Regions from separate parts of the Streptomyces sp. XD-27 genome, predicted to be linked through region 4. Evidence: riboswitches for the same ligand, from Rfam matches in the RefSeq annotation. Region 4 holds a riboswitch; each other region holds the start of a gene.
The links. Region 4 has a riboswitch for cobalamin ahead of metE (5-methyltetrahydropteroyltriglutamate--homocysteine S-methyltransferase). Riboswitches for the same ligand answer to the same signal wherever they lie in the genome.
Positions count from the first base shown of each region.

Region 1: another riboswitch for cobalamin. It lies ahead of Q3Y56_RS15540 (iron ABC transporter permease); the one in region 4 lies ahead of metE (5-methyltetrahydropteroyltriglutamate--homocysteine S-methyltransferase).
Region 2: another riboswitch for cobalamin. It lies ahead of Q3Y56_RS09350 (prenyltransferase/squalene oxidase repeat-containing protein); the one in region 4 lies ahead of metE (5-methyltetrahydropteroyltriglutamate--homocysteine S-methyltransferase).
Region 3: another riboswitch for cobalamin. It lies ahead of Q3Y56_RS23685 (ribonucleoside-diphosphate reductase subunit alpha); the one in region 4 lies ahead of metE (5-methyltetrahydropteroyltriglutamate--homocysteine S-methyltransferase).

Region 1 is NZ_CP130713.1:3,647,636-3,651,964, forward strand. It holds gene Q3Y56_RS15525 (DUF3099 domain-containing protein) at 39-287, shown strand; gene Q3Y56_RS15530 (DsrE family protein) at 351-716, opposite strand; gene Q3Y56_RS15535 (FABP family protein) at 937-1,509, shown strand; cobalamin riboswitch at 1,519-1,652, shown strand; gene Q3Y56_RS15540 (iron ABC transporter permease) at 1,868-2,890, shown strand; gene Q3Y56_RS15545 (ABC transporter ATP-binding protein) at 2,890-3,681, shown strand; gene Q3Y56_RS15550 (ABC transporter substrate-binding protein) at 3,691-4,329, shown strand, end outside.
Region 2 is NZ_CP130713.1:2,153,365-2,157,693, reverse strand. It holds gene Q3Y56_RS09355 (SCO2322 family protein) at 1-202, opposite strand, end outside; gene Q3Y56_RS09350 (prenyltransferase/squalene oxidase repeat-containing protein) at 202-1,506, opposite strand; cobalamin riboswitch at 1,658-1,795, opposite strand; partial or broken gene Q3Y56_RS09345 (MBL fold metallo-hydrolase) at 1,870-2,930, opposite strand; gene Q3Y56_RS09340 (aldehyde dehydrogenase) at 3,052-4,329, shown strand, end outside.
Region 3 is NZ_CP130713.1:5,435,803-5,440,131, reverse strand. It holds gene mctP (monocarboxylate uptake permease MctP) at 1-1,246, shown strand, start outside; cobalamin riboswitch at 1,408-1,549, shown strand; gene Q3Y56_RS23690 (hypothetical protein) at 1,523-1,669, opposite strand; gene Q3Y56_RS23685 (ribonucleoside-diphosphate reductase subunit alpha) at 1,674-4,085, shown strand; partial or broken gene Q3Y56_RS23680 (ribonucleotide-diphosphate reductase subunit beta) at 4,085-4,329, shown strand, end outside.
Region 4 is NZ_CP130713.1:7,195,359-7,199,687, reverse strand. It holds gene Q3Y56_RS31535 (MMPL family transporter) at 1-12, opposite strand, end outside; partial or broken gene metE (5-methyltetrahydropteroyltriglutamate--homocysteine S-methyltransferase) at 103-2,426, opposite strand; cobalamin riboswitch at 2,633-2,784, opposite strand; gene Q3Y56_RS31525 (3-hydroxybutyryl-CoA dehydrogenase) at 2,839-3,705, opposite strand; gene aceB (malate synthase A) at 3,723-4,329, opposite strand, start outside.

The DNA.
Region 1 (4,329 bases), 3.5 Mb from region 4:
CGGTTACGGGGAGCGGCCTTCGGTCGTACGCTGAAAGCGTGTACGCGCGACGGCGCCGTGCTTACTTCGTCCTGATGGGCGCGTGTCTGACGCTGTTCATCACGGCGTGGGCCGTCGTGCGCCTGTGGTCCGTGCCGGTGGCGGTCGCGATGTGCGTCGTCGCCATGGCCATCCCGCCGTTCGCCGCGATCATCGCGAACCGCAGAGGGCCGGACGACCGGTGGTGGGACGAGACGGGCGACCGGCAGTCGGACGAGTGGTGGCGCGAGCTGGACCGCCGGAGCTGAGTCGCGGGCGAAGCCCGGTACGGCGCTCGGTACCCGCAGACGGCGCTCGGTACCCGTAGACGCTCAGTACACGAGCGCCTGCACGCCGTCCGGCATGATCTCGCTGACGAAGACCTGCATCCCCGCGATCCGCGCGCCCTTGATGAGGTCCTTCTCCTCGATCCCGCGCCGGGCCGCGCACTGCGAACACACCGTGATCGTCCCGCCGCCCACCAGGATGCCGTCGATCAGATCCGGCAGCGGCGCCGCGTGCGGCAGCTCGAACTCCGCCGCCCGCCCCGGCAGGGCGAACCACGTCGACTCCCCGGTCAGATACAGCGAGACCTCGACCCCGCTGGCCGCGGCCACCGCCGCCGCCGTGAACCCCTGCGAGCACCGCTCCGGCGCGTCCGCGCCCGCGGTCACCTTGATCACCAGCTTCTTGGCCATGGCCCCAGCCTAGGTGAGGCGGCATCGCGGACTAGACTGGCGGCGATCCGTAATACCTCACTCCGTCCGAGGAGCGCGCTCGTGCTTGAGGCAGTCTTCACCACCCTGATGATCCTGGTCGCGGTAGGCACGCTCGGCTTCGTCGGGCTGACCTGGAAGAAGCTGTACCAGGGCCAGCGCTGACCGCTCCCTTCCGCTCACTAGCAGAACGCCTGATTCCATGATCGAGATCCCGTCCGACCTCCACCCGGACCTCGTGCCCCTCGCCTTCCTCCTCGGCAACTGGACGGGTGCGGGCGTCGCCGACTTCCCGGGCTCGAAGAAGTGCAACTTCGGGCAGGAAGTGACCTTCAGCCACGACGGCCGGGACTTCCTGGAGTACGTCTCGCGCAGCTGGGTGCTGGACGCGGAGGGCAAGCAGGTCGAGCCGCTGGAGACCGAGTCCGGCTACTGGCGGATCGACAAGGACCGCAAGGTCGAGATCGTGATGATCCGCGACCAGGGCGTCGTCGAGGTCTGGTACGGCGAGCTGGCGGCGCAGAAGCCCCAGATCGACCTGGTCACCGACGCCGTCGCGCGCACCGCCGCCTCCGGCCCGTACTCCGGCGGCAAGCGGCTGTACGGCTACGTCAAGGGGGACCTGATGTGGGTCGGCGAGAAGGCCACCCCCGAGGTGCCGCTGCGCCCCTACATGTCGGCGCACCTGAAGAAGTCCGTCACGCCCGAGCAGGTCGCGGCCTGGGCCAAGGACCTGGGTGACCTGCCGGACGACGGCATCGCCTTCTTCCGCTGACCTTCGGCTCTTCTGCTTCACGTCTTCTGCTTCACACCCGCCCCCGCGGGGGAAGTCCGGTCGAAGTCCGGCGCTGACCCGCAACAGTAGGCGGCCCCAGTGGGTCGCAAGCCTGATCACCCGCGGCGGCGGCAGCTCCTGACAACTCGCCGTGGACTGCGAGGGGACCGCCACCGGCATCGAGTGCCCGGGCCGCGCCTCCTTTCTCCGTACGGACGCGGCCCGAGGTGAAAGCGACCCGCCCGTGGCGAGCCCCACCGACACCGCGGACCCGCGCCCACGGACCGTCGACGCGGACCCGCGCGCACAGGCCGCCTCGGACCCGCGCCCACGCGCCGGCGCGCCCCGCCGGGTCCCGTTGCCGCCGCTGGTCGGCGCGCTCACCGCCGCGCTCGTGGTCTCCCTCGTCTGCGGCGTGGGCCTCGGCGCCGCCGGGCTGTCCTGGTCCGAGGTGCTGCGCATGCTGCGCGCCGGGCTGACCGGGGGCACCATCGGCCGGGACGAACTCTCCGCGTACACCATCGTGTGGGAGCTGCGCTTCCCGCGCGCCGTCCTGGCCGCCGTCGTCGGGGCCGGGCTCGCGGCCATCGGCGTGGCGGTCCAGGCGATGGTGCGCAACGCGCTCGCCGACCCGTTCGTGCTGGGCATCTCCTCGGGCGCGGCGATCGGCGCCAACGCCGTGCTGCTCTTCGGCGCCCTCGCGAGCCTGGGTGTCTGGGCGCTGTCGCTGTCCGCGTTCGTCTCGGCGCTGGCGTCGATGGCCCTGGTGTACGCGGCGGCCCGCACGCCGCAGGGGCTGACCCCGCTGCGCCTGGTGCTGACCGGTTCGGCCATGTACTACGGCTTCTCGGCGATCACCACGCTGATGGTCTTCTCCGCCGACCGGGGCGATGCCGCCCGCTCCGCGATGATGTGGCTGCTCGGCAGCCTGAGCGGCGCGAGCTGGGCGGCGGTGCCGATCGCGGCCGCCGCGGTGGCCGCGGCCCTGGGCTATCTCGCGCTCTCCGCCGGCCGTCTCAACGCGCTCGCCATGGGCGACGAGACCGCCACCGCGCTCGGCGTGGACGCGGCCCGGCTGCGGACCGAGCTGTTCGTGGTGACCGCCGCCGTCACCGGCGCGGTGGTCGCGGTCAGCGGCGCGATCGGGTTCGTCGGGCTGATGGTGCCGCATCTGGCGCGGATGCTGGTCGGCGCCGACCACCGCCGGGTACTGGCCGTCGCGCCGCTGCTCGGCGCGGTGCTGCTGGTGTGGGTGGACATCCTGTCCCGGGTGCTGCTGCCGCCGATCGAACTGCCCCTCGGGGTCATCACGGCCGTCATCGGGGTGCCCTGCTTCGTCCTGCTGATGCGCCGCCGCGGCTACAGCTTCGGAGGCGCGTGATGCGGGTCGACATCGAGGGCCTGAGCGTGGAGGTCGCGGGCGCGCGGCTCGTCGACGACATCGCGCTGCGGGCCGGGACCGGGCAGCTGGTCGGGCTCGTCGGCCCCAACGGCAGCGGCAAGTCCACCCTGCTGCGCTGCGTCTACCGGGCGCTGCGCCCCACCGCGGGCACGGTCCGGCTCGACGGTGAGGACCTGTACGCGCTCACCGCACGGGAGGGCGCGCGGCGGCTGGCCGCGCTGCCGCAGGAGTCGGCGAGCGAGTTCGACTTCACCGTCGCCGAGGTGGTCGCCATGGGCCGGCTGCCGCACCAGCGCGCCGCCGGGCGGGTCACCGATGCCGACCGGGAGGCGTGCGCGGCCGCGCTGGCGCGGGTGGGCGCGGACCGGCTCGCCGACCGCGGCTTCCTGTCCCTGTCCGGCGGCGAGAAGCAGCGGGTGCTGATCGCCCGCGCGCTGGCGCAGGAGCCGCGGGTGCTCGTCCTGGACGAGCCGACGAACCACCTGGACATCGCCCAGCAGCTGGAGGTGCTGGCGCTGGTGAAGGACAGCAGGCTCACCGTGCTGACCGCGCTGCACGACCTGAACCTCGCCGCCGTCCACTGCGACGTGCTGTACGTGATCGCGCGCGGCCGGATCGTCGCCTCCGGCGCCCCCCACGACGTGCTCACCCCCGAGCTGCTGGCCGAGGTCTTCGGCGTCCGTGCGCACCGCGTACCGCACCCCGAGACCGGTGCCGTGCAGTTGCTCTTCGACCTCCTCCCCGCCCTTCCCTCTCCCCGCTCTTCGTAAGGACGGCTCATGCGCCTGACGCCCATCGCCCTCGTGCTCGCCCTCGGCCTCGGCCTGACCGGGTGCGGCGCCCATGTGGCGGACGACGCCGCGGACGACGACGCCCGCGGCGGCAGGCCGTCCGGCCACTACCCGGTGACCGTCGAGAACTGCGGGCGGAAGGTCACGTACGACAAGGCGCCCCGGCGCGTGGTCACCAACGACGTGGGCATCACGGAGATCATGTTCGCCCTCGGGCTGGAGGACCGCATGGCCGGTTTCGTGATGCCCGACGACAAGGGCGACCTGGACGCCGTGCCGTGGAAGGACTCCTACGGCAAGGTGCCGTGGCTGTCGAAGAAGGAGATCACCAAGGAGCTCGCCCTCGACGCCGACGCCGACCTGGTCTTCGCGGGCTGGAACTACGGCTTCAACGAGGCCACCGGCGTCACCCCCGCCGCGCTGAAGAAGCTCGGCATCGGCTCGTACGTCCTGACCGAGTCCTGCCGCAACGGCCAGGGCTCGGCGCGCGGGGTGATGCCGCCGCTGGAGGCCCTGTACGCCGACCTGGCCACCCTGGGGAAGATCTTCGACGTCGAGGACCGGGCCGCCGCGCTGGTGCGGGACTTCAAGCAGCAGGTCGCCGACGCCCGGGCCAAGGCCCCGAAG
Region 2 (4,329 bases), 5.0 Mb from region 4:
CGGTCGACGGCCCCTGGGTGGCGTACGTCCACGCGTCGCCGTCCCGCTCCCAGAACGACCAGTAGCGGTAGCCCTGGGCGTGCGCGGGGGCGGCGCCCAGGACGACGAGCAGCAGCCCGGCGCACAGCGACGAGACCAGCGCGACCGGCCTGGCCGGCGCGTCCCGCCCGTACGGACGCCGTGCCACGGACCGTTCAGCCATCAGAGCTGCTGCTTCTTCCGGCCGCTGAGCAGGAAGCCGATGCCGATGCCCGCGACCGCGCACACGCCGATGAACCACCACAGGCCGAACGGGCTGTCGCCCTTGTCGTCCTTCTTCTTGTCCTCGTCGGCCTGCTTCTGCGTGCCGGAGTGGTCCGAGGCGGCCGCGGGCTTGGGGCCGGTGGCGTTCAGCGCACGTACCAGGTCCGTACCGCCGAAGTCGCGCGGGTCGCCGCCGACCGAGCGGGTGGCCAGGATCAGCTTGGCCAGCGCGCCCGGGTCGTCCTTGGCCCACGCGACCGCGCCGCTGTCCTTGCCCTGGAGCCAGGCGAGCGGCTTGGCGGCCGCGGCCCGATGCTCGCCCGCCGCGAGCGCGAGCACCGCGTCGGCGGTGCTGCCGAGGTCGGGCTTCGGGTCCTGGCCGGGCAGGGCGGCCATCAGGTGCTGGCCGTTCCCGGCCAGCTTGGCGACCAGGTACGCGTCCGCCGCGTCGGCGGCGTCCTCCGCCGCGGCCGCGCCCTTGGCCTTCGTGTCGCTCTTGTCGGCGCCCGCTCCGCACTCCAGCGGCTCGACCGCCTCGTCGTCGTCCCTGCCGACCGGCTCGAACACGAAGCCCTGGCCGGTGGCGCCGAGCGCGGCGGCGACGGTGGCCACGTCGTTCGGGGCCAGGTCGCCCTTACCGGGCTGGTACGCGAACGCCCCGCGCTCGTCCTTCTTCGCGTCGCAGCCCAGCCGCAGCGCGAGCAGCGCGTCGTACGGCGTCTTGCCGCCCTTCGCGGAGGCGATCTTCGCCGGGTCCTGCCCGGCGGCGGCGAGCGCGCCGACGGCCACGGCCGTGGAGTTGGCGTCGCTGTCGCCGCCGGGGTTCATCCCCCAGCCGCCGTCCTCGTTCTGGTTCTTCTTCAGCCAGCCGACGCCCTTCTCGACGGCCGCGCCGTGCCCGCCGACCGCGGCGAGCGCCTGCACGGCGGCCGCGGTGGCGTTGCTGTCGACGTTCTTCGCCGTGCACGGGGTGGCGGTCTCGTGCCGGAACGGCACAAAGCCGCCGTCCGCGCACTGCTGCCCGGCCAGCCACTTCACACCCGACTCCGCCGGGGTGACGCCGACCGCGTCCTGGGCGAGCAGCGCCAGGGACTGCCGCCACACGCCGTCGTACGTGGGGTCCTTGGTCCCGTACAGCCCCTGCGGCAGCGCGGACTGCTTCGGCTTCGGGGAGGGGGCGTCGTCGGCGAACGCCGCCGGGGCGGCGGCCGCGCCGAGGACGACGGAGACGGCCAGGGCCGCGGCGCTGCGGCGTACGTTCATGGACGGTGCCTCTCGGTGTGTGTTCGCGGTGTTCTGCACGCAGCTGAGACACGGCCGTCCACCCGTGCGCGGCACGCGCACGGTGGCACCGGGCTCAGCTCCGTAGACCTCGACGGTGCCGCGCACCGGTCGCGTCGGCGACCGGTGCGCGGGAGCCTTCGGTGTGGCCGACGGGTGCTCCGGCTCATACGGTCGGCCAGCCGTACCGGCGGGCGCGGGCCGTACTCACGGTTGCGGGTCAGCGCCGGAATCGCACCGGCTTTCCCCGATCGGTCACGCATGAAGTTGTGCACGCCCACCTTAACCGGCGCCTTACCGGGAGGTCGGAGGACCACCCGGCGCCGGGCGGGACTCACGCGGGACTCACACCGCCTGGTACGCGACCGGGTCGGTGCCCGGCACCGCCGCCGCCCGCCCCCGCTTCACCAGGTGCCGCAGATGCGCCTCCGCCTCCGCGACCGCGATGTTCCGCGAGCCGTACGGGATGTCCGCCCACGGGCGGTTCCAGCGCATGCGCTCGGCGAGCCGCCAGGGCGTGCGCGGGGTCGCCAGCAGGTCCCGTACGCCGGCCAGGCGGTCGGCGTGGTGGTCGAGCAGTTCGCCGACGCGGCGGTCGGCGCCGGTGAACGCGTGCTGATGGGCCGGGAGCACCTCGGCCGGGCCGAGCCGGCCCACGCGGCCGAGGGAGTCGAGGTAGTCGCCGAGCGGGTCGGCCTCCCCGCGGGTCCGTCGTCGTCCGGGTCCTCGTAGAGGCCGATGTGCGGGGAGATGCCCGGGAGCAGGTGGTCGCCGGAGAACAGCCGGCCGTTGCCGGGCGCGCCCGCCGGATGCTCCTCCTCCAGGTGCAGGCAGACGTGGCCCGGGGTGTGGCCCGGTGTCCATACGGCCCGCAGCCTGCGGCCGGGCAGGTCGAGGAGGGCGCCGGGGGCGATGTGCCGGTCGGGCAGCGCGGCGGCGAGGCCGGGCAGGTCGCCGGCGCGTCCCGCGGCGCGGGCGGCGCGCAGCGGGGCGAGGTGGTCCGCGGGCGCCCCGGCGGCGGCGAGCCGGTCGGTGAGGTAGTCGAGCCACCGGCCGGGCGCCGCGGCGCTGGTGCGGCGCACCACGGCCGCGTCGGCGGCGTGCATGGCCAGCCACGCGCCGGACGCTTCGCGCACCCGGCCGGAGAGCCCGTGGTGGTCGGGGTGGTGGTGGGTGAGGACGACGCCGTGGATGTCCGACACGGCGGTGCCGCAGGCGGTCAGGCCGGTGGTGAGTGCGTCCCAGGCCGTCGGATCGTCCCAGCCGGTGTCGATCAGGACCGGGCCGCGATCGGTGTCCAGGACGTGGACGAGGGTGTGGCCGAGCGGGTTGCCGGGGATCGGGACCGGGATGCTCCACACGCCGCCGCCGTGCGAGGTCACCGGAGCGGTCGCCTCATCGGTCACGTCAACCCCCTGTCGCCGCACGGCCGTTGCCCACTATAGCGAGAACTGGTATCAGTTTCTGACGTAGCGTCAGTTATTTGTCCGGAGCCGGGCGGCGGCCGAATCCCTGGAGGTTCCCACCATGACGGACCCCGCGAACGGCCGTGTCGAGTACGGCCACCTGGTCATCGGCGGCGCCCCGGCCGAACCCGCGGGCCGCGGCACCATCGAGGTCGTCTCACCGCACACGGAGGCGGTCATCGGCCGCGTACCGCACGCCACCCGCGAGGACGTGGACCGGGCGGTCGCCACCGCGCGCGCCGCCTTCGACGCCGGCCCCTGGCCGCGTAGCGACCCCAAGGAGCGGATCGCGGTCGTCACCCGGATCAAGGACGCGCTCGCCGCCCGGCACGAGGAGGTCGCCCGGACCGTCACCGCCCAGAACGGCAGCCCGTACTCCTGGAGCGTCCTCGGCCAGGCGCTCGGCGCGGTGATGGTGTGGGAGGCGGCCCTCGCGGTCGCCCGCGACACCGGCTACGAGGAGCGGCGCACCGGCATCCTGGGGCCGCTGCTGGTGCGGCGCGCCCCGGTCGGGGTGGTGGCGGCCGTCGTGCCGTGGAACGCCCCGCAGTTCGTGGCCGCGGCCAAGCTCGCGCCCGCGCTGCTGGCCGGCTGCCCGGTGATCCTCAAGCCCTCCCCGGAGGCCCCGCTCGACTCGTACCTGCTCGCGGAGATCGCCGCCGAGGCGGGGCTGCCGGACGGCGTGCTGTCCGTCCTGCCCGCGGGCCCGGAGGTCGGCGAGTACCTGGTGGGGCACCCGGGCGTCGACAAGGTGTCGTTCACCGGGTCCGTGGCAGCGGGCCGGCGCGTCATGGAGGTCGCCGCCCGCCGACTGACGCGGGTGACGCTGGAGTTGGGCGGCAAGTCGGCGGCCGTCATCCTGCCCGACGCCGATCTGGACGCCGCCGTCGGCGGCATCGTCCCCAACGCGTGGATGAACAACGGCCAGGCGTGCGTTGCCCAGACCCGCATCCTCGCCCCGCGCGACCACTACGCGGAGATCGCCGAACGCCTCGCGGCCGCCGCCTCCGCGCTGGTCGTCGGGGACCCGTTCGACCCGGCCACCCAGGTCGGCCCGCTGGTCGCGCGCCGCCAGCAGCAGCGCTCGTTCGACTACATCGACCTCGGGCGGCGCGAGGGCGCCGAACTGCTCACCGGAGGCGGCCGCCCCGCCTCCCCCGAGACCGGCTGGTACGTCGAACCGACCCTCTTCGGGAACGTCCGCAACGACATGCGGATCGCCCGTGAGGAGATCTTCGGCCCCGTCATCTGCCTGCTGCCGTACGAGAGCGAGGAGGAGGCGGTGCGGATCGCCGACGACTCCGATTACGGGCTCTCCGGCAGCGTGTGGACCGCCGAC
Region 3 (4,329 bases), 1.8 Mb from region 4:
CACCGGCATCCTCGCCACGATGCCCTACATCGCGCTGCAACTCGTCGGCATCCAGGCGGTGCTGGACGTGATGGGCGTCGGCGGCGGCGAGGACACCAACTGGTTCATCAAGGACCTGCCGCTGCTCATCGCCTTCGGCGTGCTCGCGGCGTACACCTACTCCTCCGGGCTGCGCGCCCCGGCGCTGATCGCGTTCGTGAAGGACACCCTGATCTACATCGTCATCGTGGTGGCGATCATCTACATCCCGATCAAGTTGGGCGGCTTCGACGACATCTTCGCCAAGGCCGGGGATGCGTTCTCGCAGACGAACGAGGCGACAGGGAAGCCGCGCGGCGCGCTGACGCCACCGGAGGCCTCGCAATGGGCGTACGCGACGCTGGCACTCGGCTCCGCGCTGGCGCTGTTCATGTACCCGCACTCCATCACCGCGACGCTGTCCAGCCGCAGCCGCGAGGTGATCCGCCGCAACACCACCATCCTGCCGCTGTACTCGCTGATGCTCGGGCTGCTGGCGCTGCTGGGCTTCATGGCGATCGCGGCGGGCGTGAAGGTGGACAACGGGCAGCTGGCCATCCCGCAGCTCTTCGAGGACATGTTCCCGGACTGGTTCGCGGGCGTGGCGTTCGCCGCGATCGGCATCGGCGCGCTGGTGCCGGCCGCGATCATGTCGATCGCCGCGGCGAACCTGTTCACCCGCAACATCTACAAGGACTTCCTCAAGCCCGACGCGACGCCGGAGCAGGAGACGAAGGTCTCCAAGCTGGTGTCCCTGCTGGTCAAGGTGGGCGCGCTGGCCTTCGTCCTGACCATGGACAAGACGGTGGCGATCAACTTCCAGCTGCTGGGCGGTATCTGGATCCTCCAGACCTTCCCGGCGCTGGTGGGCGGTCTGTTCACCCGCTGGTTCCACCGCTGGGCGCTGCTCGCGGGCTGGGCGGTCGGCATGGTCTACGGCACGGTCGCGGCGTACGGCGTGGCGAGCCCCACCCAGAAGCACTTCGGCGGCAGCCAGAAGGAGATCCCCGGCATTGGTGAGATCGGCTACATCGGTCTGACCGCCTTCGTCCTGAACGTCGCCGTCACGGTCGCCCTGACCGTCGTCCTGCGGGCGCTGAAGGCGCCCGACGGCATCGACGAGACCTCCCCGGAGGACTACAGGGCGGACGCGGGCGACCCGGGCGTCAGGGCCGAGCGGCCCGTGGAGGCGGCCGGGGCGGCCGTGAAGGCGCCGGGCGGACACTGACGGCGCGCGGCGCACGGCCGCGCGGTAGCGTGGAGGACAGGGGCGTGGCGCTCTCGCCGCGCCCCTTCCGCATGCCGGCGCACGCCGCCAACAGCCTCCCGATATAGCACATTCGTGCGAAAGCTCAAACCGAGTGACACAACATGTGGTGGCGCGTGCGGCAGTCAACACAAGATGTATGCTCATCCTCGCTGTCGCCGCAGGGGAATCCGGTGCGAATCCGGAACTGTCCCGCAACGGTGTACGTGTGTGTTTTTGCGTGCGCGTGAAGTCCGACTACCTGCCGACGGCCTCGAACACGTCCGGGCCTCGCGGGTTGGGCCGGTGGACGCTGCGCGGCATGCCCTGCTCCGGTGCGGCACGCCCGTACGCGACCATCGCGCACCACCCCTCCTGGCCCCCCAGCCGAGCGAGGGAGAGCACTTCCGTGACCATCGCGCCCGCCGATCCGGTTTCAGCGGCCCAGGACTCCAAGGACTCCGCGGCCGCCGCCGACGCGCCCGGAACCGCCCTGTTGCGTACCCTGACCGATCTCACCGCGGATCTTCCCGCCACCGACCCCGGCAAGGTCGCCGCCGCCGCGCTGCGCGGCCGGCACGCCGGGTCGGACGAGGCGGAGTTGCGGGCCCTGGCCACCGAGGCCGCCGCCGGCCTGATCGCGGAGGAGCCGGAGTACTCCCGGCTCGCCGCCCGGCTGCTGACCCTCGCCATCGCCGAGGAGGCGGCCGGGCAGGGCGCGGTCTCCTTCTCCGCCTCCGTCGAGGTGGGCCACCGCGAGGGCCTGATCGCCGACTCCACGGCCGCCTTCGTGCGGACGCACGCCGCCCGGCTGGACACCCTGGTCGACAAGACGCTGGCCGACGGCGCCGACGACCGCTTCGGCTACTTCGGCCTGCGCACCCTGCACAGCCGTTACCTGCTGCGCCACCCCATCACCCGTCAGGTGGTCGAGACCCCGCAGCACTTCCTGCTGCGCGTGGCCTGCGGGCTGGCCGAGGACCTGTCCGACCGGGCGCTGGCGGACGTCTGCGAGCTGTACCGGCTCACCAGCACGCTGTCGTACCTGCCGAGCTCCCCCACCCTGTTCAACTCCGGCACCCGCCACCCGCAGATGTCGTCCTGCTATCTGCTGGACTCGCCGCTGGACGAGCTGGACTCGATCTACAACCGCTACCACCAGGTGGCGCGGCTGTCGAAGCACGCCGGCGGCATCGGCCTGTCGTACTCGCGCATCCGCGCCCGCGGGTCGCTGATCCGCGGCACCAACGGGCACTCCAACGGCATCGTGCCGTTCCTGCGGACCCTGGACGCCTCCGTCGCCGCCGTCAACCAGGGCGGCCGACGCAAGGGCGCGGCCTGCGTGTACCTGGAGACCTGGCACGCGGACATCGAGGAGTTCCTGGAGCTGCGGGACAACACCGGTGAGGAAGCCCGCCGCACCCACAACCTCAACATCGCGCACTGGATCCCGGACGAGTTCATGCGCCGGGTCGAGGCCGACGCCGACTGGTCGCTGTTCTCGCCGTCCGACACGCCCGAGCTGGTCGACCTGTGGGGCGAGCGGTTCGACGCCGCGTACCGCAAGGCCGAGGCCGAGGGCAAGGCCATCAAGACCGTCCCCGCCCGGCAGCTGTACGCGCGGATGATGCGCACCCTCGCGCAGACCGGCAACGGCTGGATGACGTTCAAGGACGCCGCCAACCGCACCGCGAACCAGACCGCCGAGCCCGGCAAGGTCGTCCACTCCTCCAACCTGTGCACCGAGATCCTCGAGGTCACGGACGACGGCGAGACGGCCGTGTGCAACCTGGGCTCGGTCAACCTGGCCGCGCACCTGGGCGCGGACGGCGACATGGACTGGGAGAAGCTGGACCGCACGGTCCGTACCGCCGTCACCTTCCTCGACCGCGTGGTGGACATCAACTTCTACCCCACGGAAGAGGCCGGGGCCTCCAACTCCCGCTGGCGGCCGGTCGGCCTGGGCCTGATGGGCCTGCAGGACGTGTTCTTCCGGCTGCGGCTGCCCTTCGACTCTGCCGAGGCCAAGGCGCTGTCCACCAAGATCTCCGAGCGCATCATGCTCGCGGCCTACGAGGCGTCCTGCGACCTCGCCGAGCGGCACGGGCCGCACCCGGCCTGGTCCGCGACCCGCACCGCACGCGGCGTCCTGCACCCCGACCACTACGCCGGCGCGCAGATGACGTGGCCCGAGCGGTGGGAGGCGCTCCGTACGCGGATGTCGAAGTCCGGCATGCGGAACTCGCTGCTGCTGGCCATCGCGCCGACGGCCACCATCGCGTCCATCGCGGGCGTCTACGAGTGCATCGAGCCGCAGGTCTCCAACCTCTTCAAGCGCGAGACGCTCAGCGGTGAGTTCCTCCAGGTCAACTCCTACCTGGTGGACGACCTCAAGCAGCTCGGCGTGTGGGACGCGCAGACCCGCGAGGCGCTGCGCGAGTCCAACGGCTCGGTCCAGGACTTCGGCTGGGTGCCGCAGGAGATCCGCGACCTGTACCGCACGGCGTGGGAGGTCCCGCAGCGCGCGCTGATCGACATGGCCGCCGCGCGCACCCCGTACCTCGACCAGAGCCAGTCGCTCAACCTCTTCATGGCGTCGCCCACCATCGGCAAGCTCAGCTCGATGTACGCGTACGCCTGGAAGCAGGGGATCAAGACGACGTACTACCTGCGCTCGCGCCCGGCGACCCGGATCGCTCAGTCCGCGCGCGCCAACGGGGCCACCGCGGCCGCCCCGATCCCCGCCCAGCAGGCCACGCCCGACGCCGAGGCGATCGCCTGCTCCCTGGAAAACCCCGAGTCCTGCGAGGCCTGCCAGTAATGACGACCCCTGCAAAGCCCAAGAACCTCCTGGACCCGGGCTTCGAACTCACCCTGCGACCGATGCGGTACCCGGACTTCTACGACCGCTACCGTGACGCGATCAAGAACACCTGGACCGTGGAGGAGGTCGACCTCCACTCCGACGTGGCCGACCTCGCCAAGCTCTCGCCGGGCGAGCAGCACCTGATCGGGCGCCTGGTCGCGTTCTTCGCCACCGGTGACTCGATCGTGGCGAACAACCT
Region 4 (4,329 bases):
TCGCGCGCGCATGCGAGCATTCCATGCCCGCCGGCCGGTCACCGCACCCTGTCACCGGAGAACGGGTGAAAGGGGGCGGCGACCGGGTGGGGTGGCGGTGCCTCAGGAGTGCGCGGCGGGCAGGCCGTCGCGGACGTCGCGGGCCGCCGCCACCATGTTCTCCAGCGAGGCCCGCACCTCGGGCCAGCCGCGGGTCTTCAGCCCGCAGTCGGGGTTGACCCACAGCCGCTCGGCGGGGATGGCCTCAAGCCCCTTGCGCAGCAGGGCCGCGGCCTCGGCCGTGGTCGGGACGCGCGGGGAGTGGATGTCGTAGACGCCGGGGCCGGCCTCGCGGGGGTAGCCGGACGTCGCCAGTTCCCGGGCGACCTGCATGTGGGAGCGGGCGGCCTCCAGGCTGATGACGTCGGCGTCGAGGTCGTCGATCGCCTGGAGGATGTCGCCGAACTCGGCGTAGCACATGTGGGTGTGGATCTGGGTGTCCGGACGGACCCCGCCGGTGGTCAGGCGGAACGCCTCGGTGGCCCACTCCAGGTACGCCGGACGGTCGGCGGCGCGCAGCGGCAGCGTCTCCCGCAGTGCGGGCTCGTCGACCTGGATCACCGAGGTGCCGGCCGCCTCGAGGTCGCCCACCTCGTCCCGCAGGGCGAGCGCGACCTGCCGGGCGGTGTCGCCCAGCGGCTGGTCGTCGCGGACGAAGGACCAGGCCAGCATGGTGACGGGGCCGGTGAGCATGCCCTTGACCGGGCGGTCGGTGACCGACTGGGCGTACGTCGTCCAGCGCACCGTCATCGGTTCGGGGCGGGAGATGTCGCCGGCCAGGATCGGCGGGCGGACGTAGCGGGTGCCGTAGGACTGGACCCAGCCGTGCTGCGTGGCGAGGTAGCCCGTCAGCCGCTCGGCGAAGTACTGCACCATGTCGTTGCGTTCGGGCTCGCCGTGCACCAGGACGTCGATCCCGGCCTTCTCCTGGAAGGACAGGACGTCGCGGATCTCGTCCCTGATGCGCTCCTCGTAGGCGGCGGTGTCGATGCGGCCGGCGCGCAGGTCGGCGCGGGCGGCGCGCAGCTCGGTGGTCTGCGGGAAGGACCCGATGGTGGTCGTGGGCAGCAGGGGCAGCCGGAGGTGGGCGCGCTGGGCGGCCGCCCGTTCGGCGTACGGCTGCGAGCGGCGGCCGTCGGCGTCGGTGACCGCCGCGGCGCGCCTGCGCACCGCCGGGTCGCGGGTGAGCGCGGAGCCGGCGCGGGACGCCAGGCTGGCGCGGTTGGCGGCGAGTTCGGCGGCGATGGTGTCGGTGCCGCGTGCCAGGCCGCGGGCGAGGGTGACGATCTCGGTGGTCTTCTGGCGGGCGAAGGCGAGCCAGCGGGCGACCTGCGGATCGAGGTCGCGTTCGGCGCCGGTGTCCAGCGGGACGTGCAGCAGGGAGCAGGAGGCGGACACGTCGACCCGGTCGGCGAGGCCGAGGAGCGTGCCGAGGGTGGACAGGGACTTCTCGAAGTCGTTGAGCCAGATGTTGCGGCCGTTGACGACGCCGGCGACCAGGCGCTTGCCGGGCAGCCCGCCGACGGCGGCGAGGTCGTCGAGGTGGGCGGCGGCGGACTCGGTGAAGTCGAGCGCCAGTCCGTCGACGGGCGCCTTGGCCAGCACGGGCAGGGCCTCGCCGAGCCGGTCGAAGTAGGAGGCGACGAGCAGCTTCGGGCGGTCGGCGAGACCTCCCAGATCCCGGTAGGCGCGGGCGGCGGCGTTCAGTTCGGCCGGGGTGCGGTCCTGGGCCAGGGCGGGTTCGTCGAGCTGCACCCACTCGGCGCCGGCGGCGCGCAGGTCGGCGAGGACCTCGGCGTACACGGGAAGCAGCCGGTCGAGCAGCGTCAGGGGACGAAGTCCGCCGCGACGCCGGGCGCCGGCTTGGCCAGCAGGAGGTAGGTGACGGGGCCGACCAGGACCGGGCGGGCGGCCGCCCCGAGCGCGAGGGCCTCCTTCAGCTCGGCGACCTGCTTGGCGGAGTCGGCGGTGAAGACGGTGTCGGGGCCGAGTTCGGGCACCAGGTAGTGGTAGTTGGTGTCGAACCACTTGGTCATCTCCAGCGGCGCCGCGTCCTGGGTGCCGCGCGCCATCGCGAAGTACCCGTCCAGGGCGTCCGCCGCGACGGCGGCGCGGTGCCGGGCGGGGATGGCGCCGACCATGACGCTGGTGTCCAGAACGTGGTCGTAGTACGAGAAGTCACCGGTCGGCACCTCGTCGATGCCGGCGTCGACCAGCTGCCGCCAGTTCGCCCGGCGCAGGCCGGCGGCGCACTCCCGGAGGGCATCGGCGTCGACGCGGCCCTTCCAGTAGCCCTCGATGGCCTTCTTCAGTTCCCGGTTCGGGCCCTGGCGGGGGTAGCCGTACACGGTGGCCCGTGCTGCCGCGGCTGCGGACTTCGCTGTCACAGAACTCTCCTTCGCGAGCATCTCTCGTCACAGATCCCGGAACGGGGCGAGGGGCGCGAAGGGACGGCGAGTCGAGGCGGGCCGCACCACCATCTGCGTGTGCGTCCGCCTGCTGTACTCCCCCGGACGTCGTCCGGGGCACCGCCGACCCGCCCTCGAGGTCACCGAGATCTCCGCGCGCGATCGGTCGCGCGCGGGCAACGGGCAGGTCTTCGGACTCGCGGGCACGTCCGCCCGTGAAGGGCGGACACCTACTGGCCGTCGCTTCCCGGACCCGGTCGGGTCCAGTGCGTATGACGGCGGTCGTTCCCACTCACCGCTGCGGGGCAGTCCCGGATTCCCACCGGGTTCCCTCTTACGACGCGCCTGCCTGGCGGACAGGGCGAACCAGCTGCGTCCGCCAGCCTATCGGTCACCGGTCGTACGTGTGGAACCCCCGGCCCGTCTTCCGTCCGAGCAGCCCCGCCTCGACCATGCGCTGGAGCAGCGGCGGCGGGGCGTAGAGGGGCTCTTTGAACTCCTCGTACAGCGACTCGGCGATGGCGGCGACCGTGTCCAGGCCGATCAGGTCGGCCAGCTTCAGCGGTCCCATCGGGTGGGCGCAGCCCAGTTCCATGCCCGCGTCCACGTCGGCGGCGGTGGCGAAGCCGGACTCGGCCATCCGGACCGCCGCGAGGAGGTAGGGGATGAGCAGCGCGTTGACGACGAATCCGGACCGGTCCTGGGAGCGGATCGCGGTCTTGCCGAGCGTCGCGGTGGCGAAGTCCTCGGCCGTGCGGACCGTTTCGGCGCTCGTGTGCAGCGAGGTGACGACCTCCAGCAGCGGCATGACGGGCGCCGGGTTGAAGAAGTGCAGGCCCAGCACGCGGTCGGCGCGCCGCGTCGCCATGCCGAGGCGCATCACGGGGATGGCGGAGGTGTTCGTGGCCAGGACCGCCGCCGGATCCTCGACGATCTTGTCGAGGGCGGCGAAGATCCCGGTCTTCACGTCCGGGTCCTCCACGACGGCCTCGACGACGAGCTGCCGGTCGGCGAGGTCGTCGAGACTGCCGGTGAAGACGAGCCGGGCAAGGGCGTCCTCGGCGTGGACGCGGTCCAGTTTGCCGCGCTGGACTGCGCGTTCGAGGGATGCGGCCACGCGTTCCCGGGCGGCGCGGGCCGCCGTGGCGTCCGCCTCGCAGACCACCGTGTCGAGCCCGGCGCGGGCGCAGACCTCCGCGATGCCGGCCCCCATCTGGCCGCCGCCGACGACGCCGACCCGCTGGATGGGTGCGCTCATGACCTGGTCGGGCTTGCTCATGGCCGCACCGCCGGGCGGTGGACGAGGTGGCGGGCGTAGGCGTCGGGGGTGAAGAACGCCGGAAGGTCCTTCGCCAGAGCCGTGCGTTCGAAGATACCGCGGGCCTCCGCGGCGCGTGCGTCCGGTTGTTCCCGCTCCAGGGCCGCGCTCTCGGCGTCGAGCAGGCGCAGCACGGTGGCGCGGTCGGCGGCGCCGTGGCGCAGCCACTGCCAGACCTGGCAGCGGGCGATCTCGGCGGTCGCGGCGTCCTCCATCAGCCCGTTGAGGGCGACGGCGCCGCTGCCGCGCAGCCAGGCGTCGAAGTAGCGCAGCGCGACGGCGATGTCGGCGCGGATGCCGTCCGGTGTCGGCGGGCCGCTGGTACGGCGGACGGCGAGCAGGTCGGCGGCGGTCACGTCCACGTCGTCGCGGGTGCGTGTCAGCTGGTGGGGCCGGTCGCCCAGCACGTGGTCGAAGACGTCGCGGCAGACGGGGACGAGGCCGGGGTGGGCGACCCAGGAGCCGTCGAAGCCGTCCTCGGCCTCGCGTTCCTTGTCCAGGCGCACCGTGGCGAGAGCCGCCTCGTTGGCCTGCGCGTCGCGGCTGGGGACGTGGGCGGCCATG